DNA from 2 places in the Methylobacterium sp. Leaf87 genome. Region 2 is predicted to be linked to the other one. Evidence: riboswitches for the same ligand, from Rfam matches in the RefSeq annotation. Region 2 holds a riboswitch; the other holds the start of a gene.

Region 1 (7,317 bases), on a different contig from region 2:
CTCGACCAGGGCCCAGAGCCCGAGACCGGCGAGGGCTGCGCGCGGATGGGCCCGCACCCGGGCGGCGAACCCGAAGATCCGCTCGGCGAACAAGTAGCCGACGACGAACCAGACGTAGCGCGAACAGAACTCCTCCAGGAGGTAACTCTCCGTGTGCACCGGCACGACCTGCAGGGCGGCGGCGGCCCCGAGGAGCAGGGGCCACGGCACCCGTCGCAGCAGCTTCGTCACCACGGAGAACACCGCCAGCAGGTAGATGAACCACAGGGTCGAGTACGGCTCCACGAGGGCCAGGGCGAGGTGCTGCGCGAAGGCGCCCGGACCCGCCCCCTCGGTGATGGCGCCGTACTTGGCGAGGGACTGGATCACCACCCACAGGAGGTAGAAGTAGGCGAAGTGCACCACCCGGCGGTCGGCGAACAGGCGCCAGTCCCGGTCGATCACCCGCCCGAGGAACAGGCCCGACAGCAGGAAGAAATCCGGGATGCGGAACGGTTTCGCGAAGGCCACCACGTGGTGGAGGAAGCCCTCGCTCACGAGTCCCGCCGCGGCCAGATCCGGCGGCGTCATGGCCTCCCCGGTGCCCAGGGTGGAATGCATCATCACCACGAGGACGATGCACAGCCCCTTGGCGACATCGACCCAGGCGAGCCGCCCGGCACCTGCCCCCTGCTCCATAGCCCCGCGCGCTCCCAGCAAATCGGGTGCGATCCTCCCGCCGCATTCGTAAAGGCCCGGATACCGGCGGCGGCGACGCCTCTGGGCGCCTCGGATCGTGGCGAAGGCCGGGTTAAGGGAATCCCCGAAACCCGGTCAGGACGGTTCGCGCCGGGCGGACTTGCGGGTGCGGGTCAGGCGAGTGGCCGCGTGGAAATCATCGGGCTTCGTCCGCACCCAGGCGAGGAAGCGGACCATCTCGGGGTCCTGGCGCAGCGCCTCCGTGTCGGCGAGGCGCCGGGCGATCTCGGCCTCGCTGTAGCGGGCGTGGATCGCCGAATGGCAGATCTGGTGCAGGCGCACGGTGCCGGCCTTGGCCCCGCCCTTCAGCTTCGGCGTGAGGTGATGCAGGCTCGACTTGGCGCGGGGCGGGATCGGCCGCTCGCACAGGGGGCAGATCACCGGCGCGCGGACGGGCGGCCCGTGGGTGGAGGGATCGTCCGCCTGCCAGCGCCGTTCGCGTCGTCCCATATGCGTTCTCTCAAGGGGTCGCGGCGGCCATCGCGTGGCACGCGTCGCCGGGGATGAGCGGCTGAAACACGGCCCGCGCCGCCGCGTCGCGCGCGCCCAGGATCGAGACGTGATTGCCGGGGATCGCTTCGAGATGCCCGCGCGGGCCTGCGAGGGTCGCGAGGCGCCGGGCGAGCTTCACCGGGATCACCCCGTCCTGCAGGCCGTGCACCACGAAGACCGGGCCGGTGGTGTCCGCGATGCGCAGGTCCGAGCGGTAGGTGTCCCACAGGAACAGGCGCGGCACGAAGGGATAGCGCAGGCCGACGAGGTGATGGAGCGAATCGAACGGCGCTTCGAGGTAGAGGCCGAGATGGCGCGCGCGGGCCCCCACCGCCACCGCCACTGCGGCCCCGAGGGAGTGGCCGTGAAGCAGGATCGGCGCCCCCGGCGCCCGGTCCGCCACGGCCGCGTGGGCGGCGAGACCATCCATGACGAGGCCGTCCTCGCTCGGATGCCCGGTCGAGCCCGGATACCCCCGATACGCGATGGCGAGCACGCCCCAGCCCGCCCACGGCCCCTCGGTGAAGCGCTGTGCCAGGGGCTCGGGGGCCGAGGCGTTGCCGTGGAAGCTCAGCACCACGCCGCAGCCGGGGGCGGGCGGACGCCAGAACCCGATGAGGCGCTCCCCGTCCGGGGTCGTCAGGGTGAGGGCCGTGGTGCCCGGGGGCGCGAGGCGCGCCTCGGCCTCCGCCGGCCGAGGGAAGAACGCGCCCGGATAGATGAGGTGGCGCTGGAACACCGCCAGCACCCCCAGGATGGCGGCGCAGAGGCCGAGGCCGCCGAGGAGGACGCTGAGCAGGAGAAGTCGCATGGAAGTCCGGCGTGCCGGGTGGTGCGGCGGAGGAAGAAACTCCCTGCAAGGTGGGGACTGGACATCCCGGTGTCACCAGCGATGTTGCGTCGCGCGATGGCGGGGCGGATGAGTCACGGATCGCGGGCGGCGTGGGGAACGGAATGCAGCAGACCACGTCGCGGGACAGCCTCGGCCGGACCGGCCCCGGCGCCAGCGCCAATTTCCTCCTCATCGTGCTCCTGGTCAGCGGGCTCGGCTTCGCCATCGGCGTCGGCTGGATCGCCGGATCGGGCGCCGGGTTCGCCTTCGTGCTGTCGGGCTGGATCTTTAGCCTGTGCCTGCACGAGTTCGGCCACGCCTACGCGGCTTGGCGGGGCGGCGATGCCAGCGTCGAGGAGGCCGGCACCCTCACCCTCGATCCGCGCCGCTACGCCGATCCCGTCACCACCCTGGTGCTGCCGGTCCTATTCACGATCCTCGGCGGCATCGGCTTCCCCGGCGGGGCGGTCCGCATCGACCTGTCGGCCCTGCGCGGCCGCCTGTGGCCGAGCGCCGTCGCCCTCGCGGGACCGGCCATGACGGGCGCGGCGCTGCTCGGCTTCGTGCTGCTCTATCATCTGGCGAGCCCGGACTCGGACACCCTGCGGGCGGTACTCGCCGTCTCGGCCCTGTTCCAAGGGATGGCCCTCGTCCTCAACCTCGTGCCGATCCCGGGCCTCGACGGCTACGCCGCCGCGCGGCCGTGGGTGCCTGCCGCATGGCAGGCCGTGGGCGATGCGGGTGCCCGCCATGCCGGCCTCGTGCTGACGGTGCTGTTCCTGTTCTCCGGCGCCTTCAGCCGGCTTCTGTTCCGGACGAGCCTGCGGCTCACCACCTTGATGGGCGTCGACCCCGCCGACGTGGTGGCCGGATACCGCCTGATCCGCCTGTGGTGAGGCGGGCCCACCACCGTCCGCGTGCCGCGCGCGCGCGGGTTTCGTGCTAAGGCGGCGTCCCTGTCCGGAGGCGATCCCGCCCGGTGGAGACCGTGATGGCCCTCAAGACGACGTTCCTGGTCCAGACCTTCGTGATCAAGCGCAAGCGCCTCGTGCCGGGCGACCGCGAGGTGGCGCCCACGGAGAGCGGCGCCCTCAAGAAGGCGGAGGCCATGGCGGGGCGCTTCCCCGGCACCGCCGCCATTCGGGTGGTGGCCGACGACGAGACCGGCGAACTCGAGAGCGCCGCCATCTTGGCCCAGTTCGGCGAGGTGCCGGACGACTTCGCGGAAAGCCTCCAGGGCTCCTGAAACGCGGGTTCCTGAAACGCGGGCTTCTTCGTTCGATCGTGCATCACCTACGGGCAGGCGTGACGCTGGCCGTCATTGCCGAGATAGGTGCCCGACTGGCGGTCGTAGGACCGGAAGCGACGGACGCAGTAGGCGTCGTCCCGCTGATGGGCGACTTCTGTCTCGACGGCGTAGCCGGCCGGCGCATAGCCGCCGCCATAGGCACCGTAGCCACCACCGTAATAGGCCGGGGCGTAGCCGCCACCGTAGTAATCGTCGCCATAGAAGCCGCTGCCGAGGCCGTAGCCGATACCGGCTCCGGCGAGCCCTAGGCCGACCCCGAGGCCGAGACCGCCGTAGCCGCGGCGGTAGCCGTAGCCGCGCCCGCCCCGGTAATCGGCGAACCCGCCGCGATAGCCACCCCGGTTGAACCCGCCGACGCCGCCACGATACCCGCCAAGCGCCGCGCCGCCGCCGAACCCGGCCGCCGTGGCGCCGAGACCACGGCCGCCGCCGAAGCCGCGCCCCGCGAAGCCCTGACCGCCGCCGAACCCGCGCCCGGCTAGGCCCTGGCCGCCGAAGCCGCCGCGCCCACCGCCCATCATGCCGCCGCGGAACCCACCACCGCCCGCGAAGCCGCCGCCGCCGAAGCCACGGCCGCCCCCGCCGAAGCCGCCCATATGGCCACCGCCGCCGCGAAATCCGCCCCCGCCGCGCGCGTCGGCCTGGGCGGGAATGAGAATGAGAGCCCCGACCATGGCGGCCGATGCGAGGAGAATGCGATTCATGGTGATGATCCGCGTTGCAGCGCCGGTCCGGAACGGAGGCGCGTTTGGAGGATCAACGCTGCCGTCAACGCAAGGTTCGAACCGTGACCTTGGCGTTCGTTCCATCCGTCGACGGCTCGGTCCCGGACGGGGTCTGGGCTGACCCTGGGGTCCCAATGGAACTCCGCTCACGAAAATGCTACCTTGGGTTTATAATAGATGGATTGATAAACCTTAAGTTATATATTTCTTGGGTGGACCGGCCGCAGAGACCGGGATCACAAGGACAAGCCCATGGACATCAAAGTCAATGATTCCGACTGGAACGGCCTGACGGGCGAAGAGCGGGACAAGATTCGTACGATCATCACTCAGATCTTCAAGCAGGATCATAATATCGTCGGAGACAAGACGCAGACCGCCGATGCGCAGCAGCTCGATTCGATCTTCTGTACGCTGGCCTGCAATGCCGCCCAGGGCCTGGCCGAATCGGCGTGCAACGCCATCCCGAATCCGACCGGGAAGCAGGTATGCCTGATCGCGGCGCAGCAGGCCGGCGACTTCTGCCGAAGCAAGTGCTGAAGACCATGGGCGCGACAGCCGCGCCGAACCGACTTTGACGACGCCGCCGAGTCGCAGGACTCGGCGGACCGACCGTGGCGGGACTTTCGGCGGAACCGCCCGTGTACGGCTGCGGCGATTGACAAATCGGGCGCAGGCGTCGAACCTGGAACGATTCCGAGGGGGGCTCCGAGACCGGGAGCTGAGATTGGGCGCGACGCCCTGACCCTTGAACCTGATCCGGTTCGTACCGGCGGAGGGACGGGAATGCTTTCGCCGCGCCATTGCGTGGTGTCCCCCACCCAATGCTGTTCCTAACGAATCCGGGTCGCCTCCCACGCCAGGAGCACGCCCGATGAACAAGCCCGTTTTGCCCCAGGATCTCCCCCACGATCTTCCGCAAGGTCTTCCCAAAGGCTCGCCCCAGGCGGTGACCACCGGCCCGATCATGGGGTCGCACAAGGTCTACGCGGCGGTGGCCGGGCATGACGACATCCGGGTGCCGTTCCGCGAGGTGACCCTGAGCGACCCGAAGGAGGCCCCCGTGCGGGTCTACGATCCGTCGGGCCCTTACACGCAGACGGACGCCAACATCGACCTCAACGCCGGCCTGCCGCTGATCCGCGATCCGTGGATCGCCAAGCGCGGCTACGCCACGGTGACGCCGCGCGCGGTCAAGCCCGAGGACAACGGCTTCGTGCCCGAGGACAAGCTCGTGGCCCCGTGTCCGGCGCAGCGCCTCATCCGCAAGGCCGGCCCCGGCCAGATGGTGACGCAGTACGAGTTCGCGAAGGCCGGGATCATCACGGAAGAGATGATCTACGTCGCCCACCGCGAGAACCTCGCCCGCGAGACGGTGCTGGAGGGCGCGCAGGCCGCGCTCAGCGACGGCAACAGCTTCGGCGCGGCGCTGCCGGCCTTCATCACCCCCGAATTCGTCCGCGAAGAGATCGCGCGCGGCCGGGCCATCATCCCGGCCAACATCAACCACCCCGAGGTGGAGCCGATGGCCATCGGCCGCAACTTCCTCGTCAAGATCAACGCCAACATCGGCAACTCGGCCGTCACCTCCTCGGCGGCGGAAGAGGTCGAGAAGCTGGTCTGGGCGACCCGCTGGGGCGCCGACACGGTGATGGACCTCTCGACGGGCCGCAACATCCACAACATCCGCTCGTGGATCGTGCGCAACTCGCCGGTCCCGATCGGCACGGTGCCGATCTACCAGGCCCTGGAGAAGGTCGGCGGCGATCCGCTGAAACTCGACTGGGAGGTGTTCAAGGATACCCTCATCGAGCAGGCCGAGCAGGGCATCGACTACTTCACCATCCACGCCGGGGTGCGCCTCGCCCACGTGCCGCTCACCGCGCGCCGCGTCACCGGCATCGTCAGCCGCGGCGGCTCGATCATGGCGCGCTGGTGCCTCGCCGGGCACCGCGAATCGTTCCTCTACGAGCGCTTCGACGAGATCTGCGACATCATGCGGGCCTACGACGTGTCGTTCTCGCTGGGCGACGGCCTGCGCCCCGGCTCCATCGCCGACGCCAACGATGCGGCCCAGTTCGCCGAACTCGAGACCCTCGGCGAGTTGACGAAAATCGCCTGGGACAAGGGCTGCCAGACCATGATCGAGGGCCCCGGCCACGTGCCGATGCACAAGATCAAGGTGAACATGGAAAAGCAGTTGGAGGAGTGCGGCGAGGCGCCGTTCTACACCCTCGGGCCCCTAACCACCGACATCGCGCCCGGCTACGACCACATCACGTCGGGCATCGGGGCGGCCATGATCGGCTGGTTCGGCTGCGCCATGCTCTGCTACGTCACGCCGAAGGAGCATCTCGGCCTGCCCAACCGCGACGACGTGAAGGAAGGCGTGATCACCTACAAGATCGCCGCCCACGCCGCCGACCTCGCCAAGGGCCATCCGGCGGCGCAACTGCGGGACGACGCCCTCTCCCGCGCCCGGTTCGACTTCCGCTGGGAGGACCAGTTCAACCTCTCCCTCGATCCCGACACGGCGCGCGCCTACCACGACGAGACCATGCCGAAGGACGCCCACAAGGTGGCGCACTTCTGCTCCATGTGCGGCCCGAAATTCTGCTCGATGAAGATCACGCAGGATCTCCGCGCCGAGGTGCTCGCCATGGAGGCGGCGGGCCAGGTTCTCGGCGAGGCCACCCCCATGAGCCAGGCCGAACGCGAGGCCGGCATGGCGGCGAAATCCGCCGAGTTCCAGGCCGAGGGCGGCAAGCTCTACGTGGACGCGGCGGAGTAGAGCGGAGGGGGCCGCTTCCATGCGCGGACGGTCCCGACCGGTCTTCACACTTGCGATGCGTGCGCCGTCTTCCCCTATGGGAAGGCGGCGCACGGAGTCTGCCCAGCCGACGACTGACCATTCTTGCATTCTCAGCGGGCTTCGGCCGGCATGTCTCGGATTTGGGACATGAGGAACGTCTCGGCCCGTCGCCAGGCCTCATCCGTATCGCCGCGGAAGTTGAGGTCTCGGGAGTAGATATCCCGGCCGGTGCGCGCATCGACGATACGGGCCCAGAGCTGCATGATCAGCGTGCTGCTCTTGTGGACGACACCGATGAAGATCGTTTCAGCTCCGTGTGCCTGAGCGACCTTCAAAAGACAGGCGGTTTCTTCGGATCGGCAATCCTGTCGGAGGCGATCGGCAGTGAGAACCGACGCCCGATACAGGC
Region 2 (7,317 bases):
GTAGTCCGCGCCATGCCGCGCGGCCGCCTCGACCTCCCCGATCGAATGGGCCGAGACTCCGATCAAGCCGTTGGGCAACCGACCCCGCGCCGCCGCGAAATCGGCCGGTGTCGCCCCGCCGGGCAGGTGGACGCCGTCCGCCCCGAGATCCGCCGCGAGGGCCGCGCTTGCGCCGATGCTCAGGACACCGCCCCGGGCGCGCACCCGCTCCAGCAGCGCGCGCGCCAGGGTTTCGCGCGGGGCCGGCGCCAGGTCGCGCTCGCGAAACCAGACCCAGCGGGCGCCGCCCGCGAGAAGCGCGTCGATCCGGGCGACGAGGTCCTGCTCCCCACCGGGGACCAGTGTCCGGTCCGTCACCACGAGGAGCGGCGACGGCAGCGGCATCATGAGCCGACGAGGCCGAGCTGCGGGCTCGACGGTTCGGCCCGGCCGCGCCGAGGAATGCGGCCGGCGCGGTGCGCGAGGCGGCCGGCCGCGACGGCGTGGCCCATGGCGCGGGCCATCCGTACGGGGTCGTCGGCCTTCGCCACCGCCGTGTTGAGGAGGCAGCCGGCGGCCCCGAGCTCCATGGCGATGACGGCGTCCGACGCCGTGCCGATGCCGGCATCGACGATGACGGGCACGGGCGAGCGCCGACAGATCAGTTCGAGGTTGGCCGGGTTCGCCACACCCATGCCGGAGCCGATGAGCGAGCCCATGGGCATCACGGCGGCGCAGCCGATGTCGGCCAGGCGCTGGCACACCACCGGATCGTCGTTGCAATAGGGCAGCACGGTGAAGCCGTCCTCCACGAGGTGGCGGCAGGCCTCCAGTAATTCGGCGACGTCCGGGTACAGAGTCTCGCGGTCGCCGATGACCTCGACCTTGATCCACGTCGTGTCGAGGGCCTCGCGGGCGAGTTCGGCGGTCATGATCGCGTCGCGCGCCGTCTCGCAGCCGGCGGTGTTGGGCAGGAAGCGGTAGCCCTTGAGCTTGCTGACCGTGTCCGAGCCGTGGCCCTGGAGCGAGACCCGGCGGATCGAGGCGGTCACCACTTCGGCGCCCGACGCCGCCACGGATTCGGCCATGATGGATTGGGTGGGATAGCCCGCCGTACCGATGAACAGGCGCGAGCCCAGGGTGATGCCGGCGATGACGAGGGGATCGTCGTGGGGTTCGGTCATGGTTTCAGCCTCCCTGCATGGCGCGGACGATCTCGACGCGGTCGCCCTCTTCGAGTTGCGTCGTTTCCCAGTCCCGGCGGCGGATAACCGCGCCGTTGACGGCGATGGCGATGCCCTGTGGGCTCTCGATCCCGGTCTCCTCGGCCTCGATCCGGAACAGGGCGTCGAGGTCGCGCGCCGCGCTCTCGTGGGGCCGGCCGTTGAGGATGAGTTTCATACACGCGCCCTCGTCTCGGCCGGGGCGAAGCGGGCGCGGCCGAAGGCGCTGGCGTAGTCCGGCACGGCGCCGTCCGTCAGCAGGGCCGCGACGGCGTCGGCGGTGGCGGGCGCCAGGAGGTAGCCGTTGCGGTGGTGGCCCGTCGCCGCGACGAGGCCGGGGGCCAGGGTGTCGATGATCGGCGCGTCGTCGTCGGAGGTCGGGCGGTAGCCGCTCCACACGGCCTCGACGGCCATCTCCTCGATACCGGGCAGGACACGGCGCGCCCCTTCCAGCAGCGCGTAGAGGCCGCCCGCCGTGACGCCGGGGGTGAAGCCGCAATCCTCCACCGTCGCCCCGACGATGAGGTGGCCGTCGCTCTTCGGGGCCATGTGGACCTGCTCGGTCCAGACCATGTGGGTGAGGGTTCCGGTGCGGGCGGTGGTGCGCAGCGCCAGCGACTGGCCCTTCAGGGGACGCACCGGCAGCGCTAGGGCATCGGGGAGCAGCCCGGTCTGCCCGCTCCAGGCGCCGGCGGCGAGGATCACGGTCTCGGCCGCGAGCCGGCCCTGGCCGGTCAGGAGCCCCGTGACCCGGTCGCCCGCCCAGTCCAGGGCTTCGACGGAGCAATTCTCCACGATGGTGACGCCCGCGGCCGTGCAGGCCCGCACCAGGGCGGCCATGACCCGGCTCGGATCGACCTGATGATCGTGGGGACAGTAGAGGCCGGCGGTGACGGCCGGGCGCAGGGCCGGCTCGCGGGCCCTCACCTGCGGCCCGGACAGCCACGTGGCCTCGAGGCCCGAGCGGACCTGCAGGTCGTGGCGAAAGCGCAAGCGCTCGACCTCGTCGCGGCCGATGGCGAGCACCAGGGTGCCCTCCTCCCGGTAGTCGATGTCGACGCCCGACGCCGCCTGCAGGGCGTCGCGAAACCCCGGCCAGCGCGACAGGCTCACCAGGGCCAAGGGCAGCAGCTGGTCGGAGCCGGGCTCGTGCTCGGCGGCCGGCGCCAGCATGCCGGTGGCAGCGAGGCTCGCCCCCGCGCCGACGGTCTCGCGCTCGACGACGGTAACGGCGCGTCCGCGTTCCGCGAGGCGCCAGGCGATGGACAGGCCGATGAGGCCGCCGCCGACGATGGCGACATCGCAGCGGGCCGGCAGGGCGGATTGCGCCCGGGCGGCGGCGGGTGAGCGCCTGAGATCGATGGGTCGGCTGGGAACGAGCACCTGGACAACCTCCGCGACGGACGCAGGGGGTGTGGGGCCGGTGCGCTTCTGAGCGAAGCCCGCCGAACTCGGGCGGGCAAACACGGCGGTCCAATCCCTACGCCGGTATGAACCGGTTCAGGTTCGAAGGATTTCCGCGCCGCCGCCCGCACGCAGGCCGCTCATCGGTTTCTCAGCCCCTTGCCGGGGATCTCCCTGGAACACCACCGATGTGGGCCGCAACGACGCTCCGGTCAACACCCCGCGCGCCTCGTCACACCGTCGCGGCCGGCCGTCCGGGGCGGAACACCCCCATGGGCTCGGCGAACCCGTCGAGGGCGTGGGTGCCGAGGGAGACCGGATCGCCCCAGAGGAAATCCACGAAGGGCTTGGACATCAGCAGGGGCTCGCCGAGCGTCCGGTTGAGGCGGGCGAGGCGGCTCGCGAGGTTCACGTCGCGGCCGATGACCGTGAAGTCGAGGCGCGCGCCCGAGCCGACATTGCCGTAGGCGGCCTCGCCGTGATGGAGCGCGATGCCGGCCGCCACGGGCTGGGCGAAGCGCCCGAGGCCGTTGGCTTCGGCGAGGGCCGCGAGCGCGCTCTGGGCCGCCGTCAATGCCCCCTTGGCCGCCCCGCCGAGGTCGTCGCCCCGCTCGCGAAAGATCGCCAGCAGGCCGTCGCCGAGGTACTTCAGCACCTCGCCGCCCTCGCGCTCGATGGCCGGCACGAGACAGTCGAAGAAGATGTTGAGGAGGTCCACCGCTTCTTCCGGGGTCATCTCGGCGGAGATGCGGGTGTAGTCGCGCATGTCGGCGAACAGGATCGCCGAGCGGATGCGCTGAACGTGGCCGCGCCGGATCGAGCCGGCCAGGATCGCCTTGTGCGGTTCGTCGCCGACATAGATCCGCAGCACGTGGTCGAGCTGCTTGTTGATGCTGCGCATCTCCATCACGGCGGCGAGCGTCGGGATGACGAAGCGCAGGATCGCCACGTCCTCGTCGCGAAATCCATCCGCGCTGCGTGTGGCGAACGTGATGCCGTTGCGGGTGCCGTTGGTGAAGAACAGCGGCGCCACGATGTAGTGGCGGTAGCCCTCGGCCTTCAGGTCGGGGATCACCGCGTAGGCGTCGGACGGCGTCTCGGAAAGATCGAGGATCAGCCACTCCCCGGTCTCGTGGACCGTCTGGAACGGGCTCTCGCGGTAGGCCTTGTCGGAGGCGTCGCCGTGGGGGAACAGCCGCACCGTCGAGCCCGATTCGCGGGTCCAGAAACGGCCGACGCCGGAATACTCGGAATGCAGGGCGTCGATGGCCGTGGTCGCCCGGTCCACCGGCACCCCGAGGTCGATGAGCCGCTCGGCCAGCCCCGCCAGGAGGTCCTCGGCGTTGGGCATCCGGGCGCCCTCGCTCAGCAGCCAGTCGCGCAGGGCCACGCATTGCTGCAGGGCGCCGAACGGAACGTCGTTCGCTTCCGATCCGTCGGCTTCGGCGGTGGGCGGCGACTGGGGCGGACCTCGATCGAGCATATGGCCTAGTTGGGTCAAGGATCGCGCTTCGGCAACCGGACGCTCGCTTTGCGCGGCTCTCCGAACCGCCATCAACCGGGAAACGATGGTTGGATCAACGTGAAATCTGCGGACCCCGGTTGCAATTCCATTCGAATTCCGCGCCTCGCCTCCCCCAGGACCTCCGGTGGGGGAGATGGGCACGATCCCGAAAGGCCTCGAATCACGACGGTGTCGAATCCTCACGTGAAATGAAATCTGAGATTGTTTTCTTCCAGGTTGTATTGCATCTCGATAACGCAACCTCAACGTAAGGAAGCGTGTGATGATTCGCTTGGAAAGCCGTTTACTCGAACTCTCTGAAGTTGCGTTCGCCGAGGAGGTCATCGGCAATCTGCGAAAGCAGTTCAACGTCGACCTCGCACCTATCCTTCGTTCGCATCTCCCATATGCCGAGAAGAAGAAGCGTGCCGCCGGGGCACTGCTCGATGCGATCTTCGATAAGGCGAAGCGTGAGGGCTACCTTGAGGATTGGCATCAGGGCAGCCCCAACTGCGAAGCCGAAGACGCGCTCCTGGACGCGATGCTGGCGAGTGACGTGGACATCGAGCCCAACTTCACGATCGTACCCACGGACGTCCCCACAATCCTGAGTTACAGGGGGAACGACGTCAAAGATTATGTCTATATGCTGACGAAGCGGTTCGAGAACGCCTCGAACGCGAAGACGCCCGGGCAGGCGGCCGGTGAAATCATCGGCGGCGGCGTGCTCAGCGTCGGTCTCGCAGCCACGAAGCTCGCTATCGACGCCTATCGTGCTGGTGGGACGACGTTCCTCGGTGCTGCACGAGCGGGAATCGCCGGCCTCGGCATGAAGACTGCCATCTCGGTCATCGTCTTCGCCCTCGTCGGTTTGCTCCTGTTCCTGTTTCTGGAAAACCCGAAGAAGATCCTCGGAATCGTCATGAACGATACGGACGAGAACCTGACGGTTAACAAGTGGCGCGATGGTCTGACCGGTGCCAACCAAGGCGATCTCTACATGGCGCATGGCGACATGAAGAGCTTCATGGCCGACCATCCGTCGGGCTTGAGTTCACCCGAAGTGCAGGTCAATCATCGCACCATCTTCGGCAAGGACGACCCGGACAATTTCATTTCCGCCGGGATCTATTTCTCGGACAAGAAATTCGGGCTACGCGGCGCCGAGGGCGTCATGGTTTTCAGCACCTCGGTGACAAAGAAGCGGATCGCCCTGTTCTTCGCGAGCCCCTATACGAATGACAATGGAACAAACATGGACGTTATCGGCGACGTGACGCCAGAAAGCGTTTTCCGCGGACTCTACGATGCCCGGAAAGTATCGATGCAAGTCACTAAGGACGGTTACTTCCTGCAATCCTCGGTGAACGAACCGCGTGGCGGAGTGGTCGCCGCCATCAGTTACATCCGGAAAGCATGACGAGACAGTTCGACTTGGCGCAACATGCCGAAGGCCGCTGACTGAACGTACGGCGATGCATTGAATCGAAAAAGGCGGCCTACCGGGCCGCCTTTTTACGACTTCAGTTGTCGAGGAAGCTGCGCAGTTTGCGCGACCGGCTCGGGTGCTTGAGCTTGCGCAGGGCCTTCGCCTCGATCTGACGGATGCGCTCGCGGGTCACCGAGAATTGCTGGCCGACCTCTTCGAGGGTGTGGTCGGTATTCATGCCGATGCCGAAGCGCATGCGCAGCACACGTTCCTCGCGCGGGGTCAGCGACGCGAGGACGCGCGTCGTGGTCTCGCGCAGATTGCTCTGGATCGCCGCGTCGATGGGCAGGACGACGTTCTTGTCCTCGATGAAGTCGCCGAGGTGGCTGTCCTCCTCGTCGCCGATGGGGGTTTCGAGGGAGATCGGCTCCTTGGCGATCTTCAGGACCTTACGCACCTTCTCCAGGGGCATGGCCAATTTCTCGGCCAGTTCCTCGGGGGTCGGCTCGCGGCCGATCTCGTGCAGCATCTGGCGCGAGGTGCGGACGATCTTGTTGATCGTCTCGATCATGTGCACCGGGATGCGGATGGTGCGGGCCTGATCGGCGATGGAGCGGGTGATCGCCTGGCGAATCCACCAGGTGGCGTAGGTCGAGAACTTGTAGCCGCGACGGTACTCGAACTTGTCCACTGCCTTCATCAGGCCGATGTTGCCCTCCTGGATCAGGTCGAGGAACTGCAGGCCGCGGTTGGTGTACTTCTTGGCGATGGAGATCACGAGGCGGAGGTTCGCTTCGATCATCTCCTTCTTGGCCTGACGGGCTTCGCGCTCGCCCTTCTGGACCATGTTGACGATCTTGCGGTACTCGCCGATTTCGAGACCGGTCTCGGAGGCGAGGGTGAGGATCTGCTCGCGCAGGCGCACGACCTCCTTCTGGCCCTTCTCGACGAGGTTCTTCCAGCCGCGGCCGCCGAGGCTGCCGACGCGCTCCATCCAGTTCGGGTCGAGCTCCCAGCCCTGGTAGTGGCGCAGGAACTCGTCGCGTGCGACGCCGTGGGTCTCGGCGTAGCGCATCAGGCGGCCCTCATGCGAGATGAGGCGCTTGTTGATGTCGTAGAGCTGCTCGACCAGGGCCTCGATGCGGTTGGCGTTAAGCGAGAGGGACTTCACGTCGGTGACGACGATGTCCTTCAACTCGTCGCGCTTGACGGCCTGCGCGTCCGTCAGGGTCCCGCCCGAGGCCTTCACCTCGGCGTGCTCGCTCTGGAGCTTGCGCAGTTTCTTGTAGTTGTTCGCGATGTTGTCGAACGTCTCGAGGACGCGCGGCTTGATCTCGGTCTCCATGGCCGCCAGGGAGACGTTGTTCTCCATGTCGTCCTCGTCGTCGCCCTCGGGCGCCGCCGGGGTTTCGGCCTCGGTCTCCTCGGCTTCCTCGCCGCCTTCCGCGATCTGCATCGCGTTCTTGGCGTCGGGACCCGCGTAGGTGGCTTCGAGGTCGATGATCTCGCGCAGGAGCACCCGGCCGTCGACGAGTTCGTCGCGCCAGATGATGATGGCCTGGAAGGTCAGCGGGCTCTCGCACAGGCCGGCGATCATCGCCTCGCGGCCCGCCTCGATGCGCTTGGCGATGGCGATTTCGCCCTCGCGCGACAGCAGCTCCACGGAGCCCATCTCGCGCAGGTACATGCGCACGGGATCGTCCGTGCGGTCGGTGGGCTCCTTGGTCGTGGTCTCGCGCACGGCCGGGGCCTTGGTCGGCGCGATCTCGGCGACCTCG

Evidence for each region. A riboswitch is a leader RNA that binds a small molecule or an ion and turns the genes downstream of it on or off. The one in region 2 is predicted to bind thiamine pyrophosphate.
Region 1: linked by a shared signal. The riboswitch ahead of thiC (phosphomethylpyrimidine synthase ThiC) and the one ahead of thiO (glycine oxidase ThiO) in region 2 are both predicted to bind thiamine pyrophosphate.

Annotation. Positions count from the first base shown of each region.
Region 1 is NZ_LMMI01000001.1:367,394-374,710, forward strand. Features, by position in the region: gene ASF22_RS01675 (acyltransferase family protein) at 1-678, opposite strand, end outside; gene ASF22_RS01680 (hypothetical protein) at 814-1,188, opposite strand; gene ASF22_RS01685 (alpha/beta hydrolase) at 1,199-2,041, opposite strand; gene ASF22_RS01690 (site-2 protease family protein) at 2,185-2,958, shown strand; gene ASF22_RS01695 (hypothetical protein) at 3,054-3,308, shown strand; gene ASF22_RS01700 (BA14K family protein) at 3,356-4,075, opposite strand; gene ASF22_RS01705 (hypothetical protein) at 4,349-4,636, shown strand; TPP riboswitch at 4,786-4,894, shown strand; gene thiC (phosphomethylpyrimidine synthase ThiC) at 4,971-6,887, shown strand; gene ASF22_RS01715 (DUF2380 domain-containing protein) at 7,019-7,317, opposite strand, start outside.
Region 2 is NZ_LMMI01000061.1:61,984-69,300, forward strand. Features, by position in the region: gene ASF22_RS22085 (thiamine phosphate synthase) at 1-384, opposite strand, end outside; gene ASF22_RS22090 (thiazole synthase) at 384-1,163, opposite strand; gene thiS (sulfur carrier protein ThiS) at 1,168-1,380, opposite strand; gene thiO (glycine oxidase ThiO) at 1,377-2,585, opposite strand; TPP riboswitch at 2,662-2,791, opposite strand; gene ASF22_RS22105 (adenylate/guanylate cyclase domain-containing protein) at 2,839-4,089, opposite strand; gene ASF22_RS22110 (hypothetical protein) at 4,394-5,530, shown strand; gene rpoD (RNA polymerase sigma factor RpoD) at 5,634-7,317, opposite strand, start outside.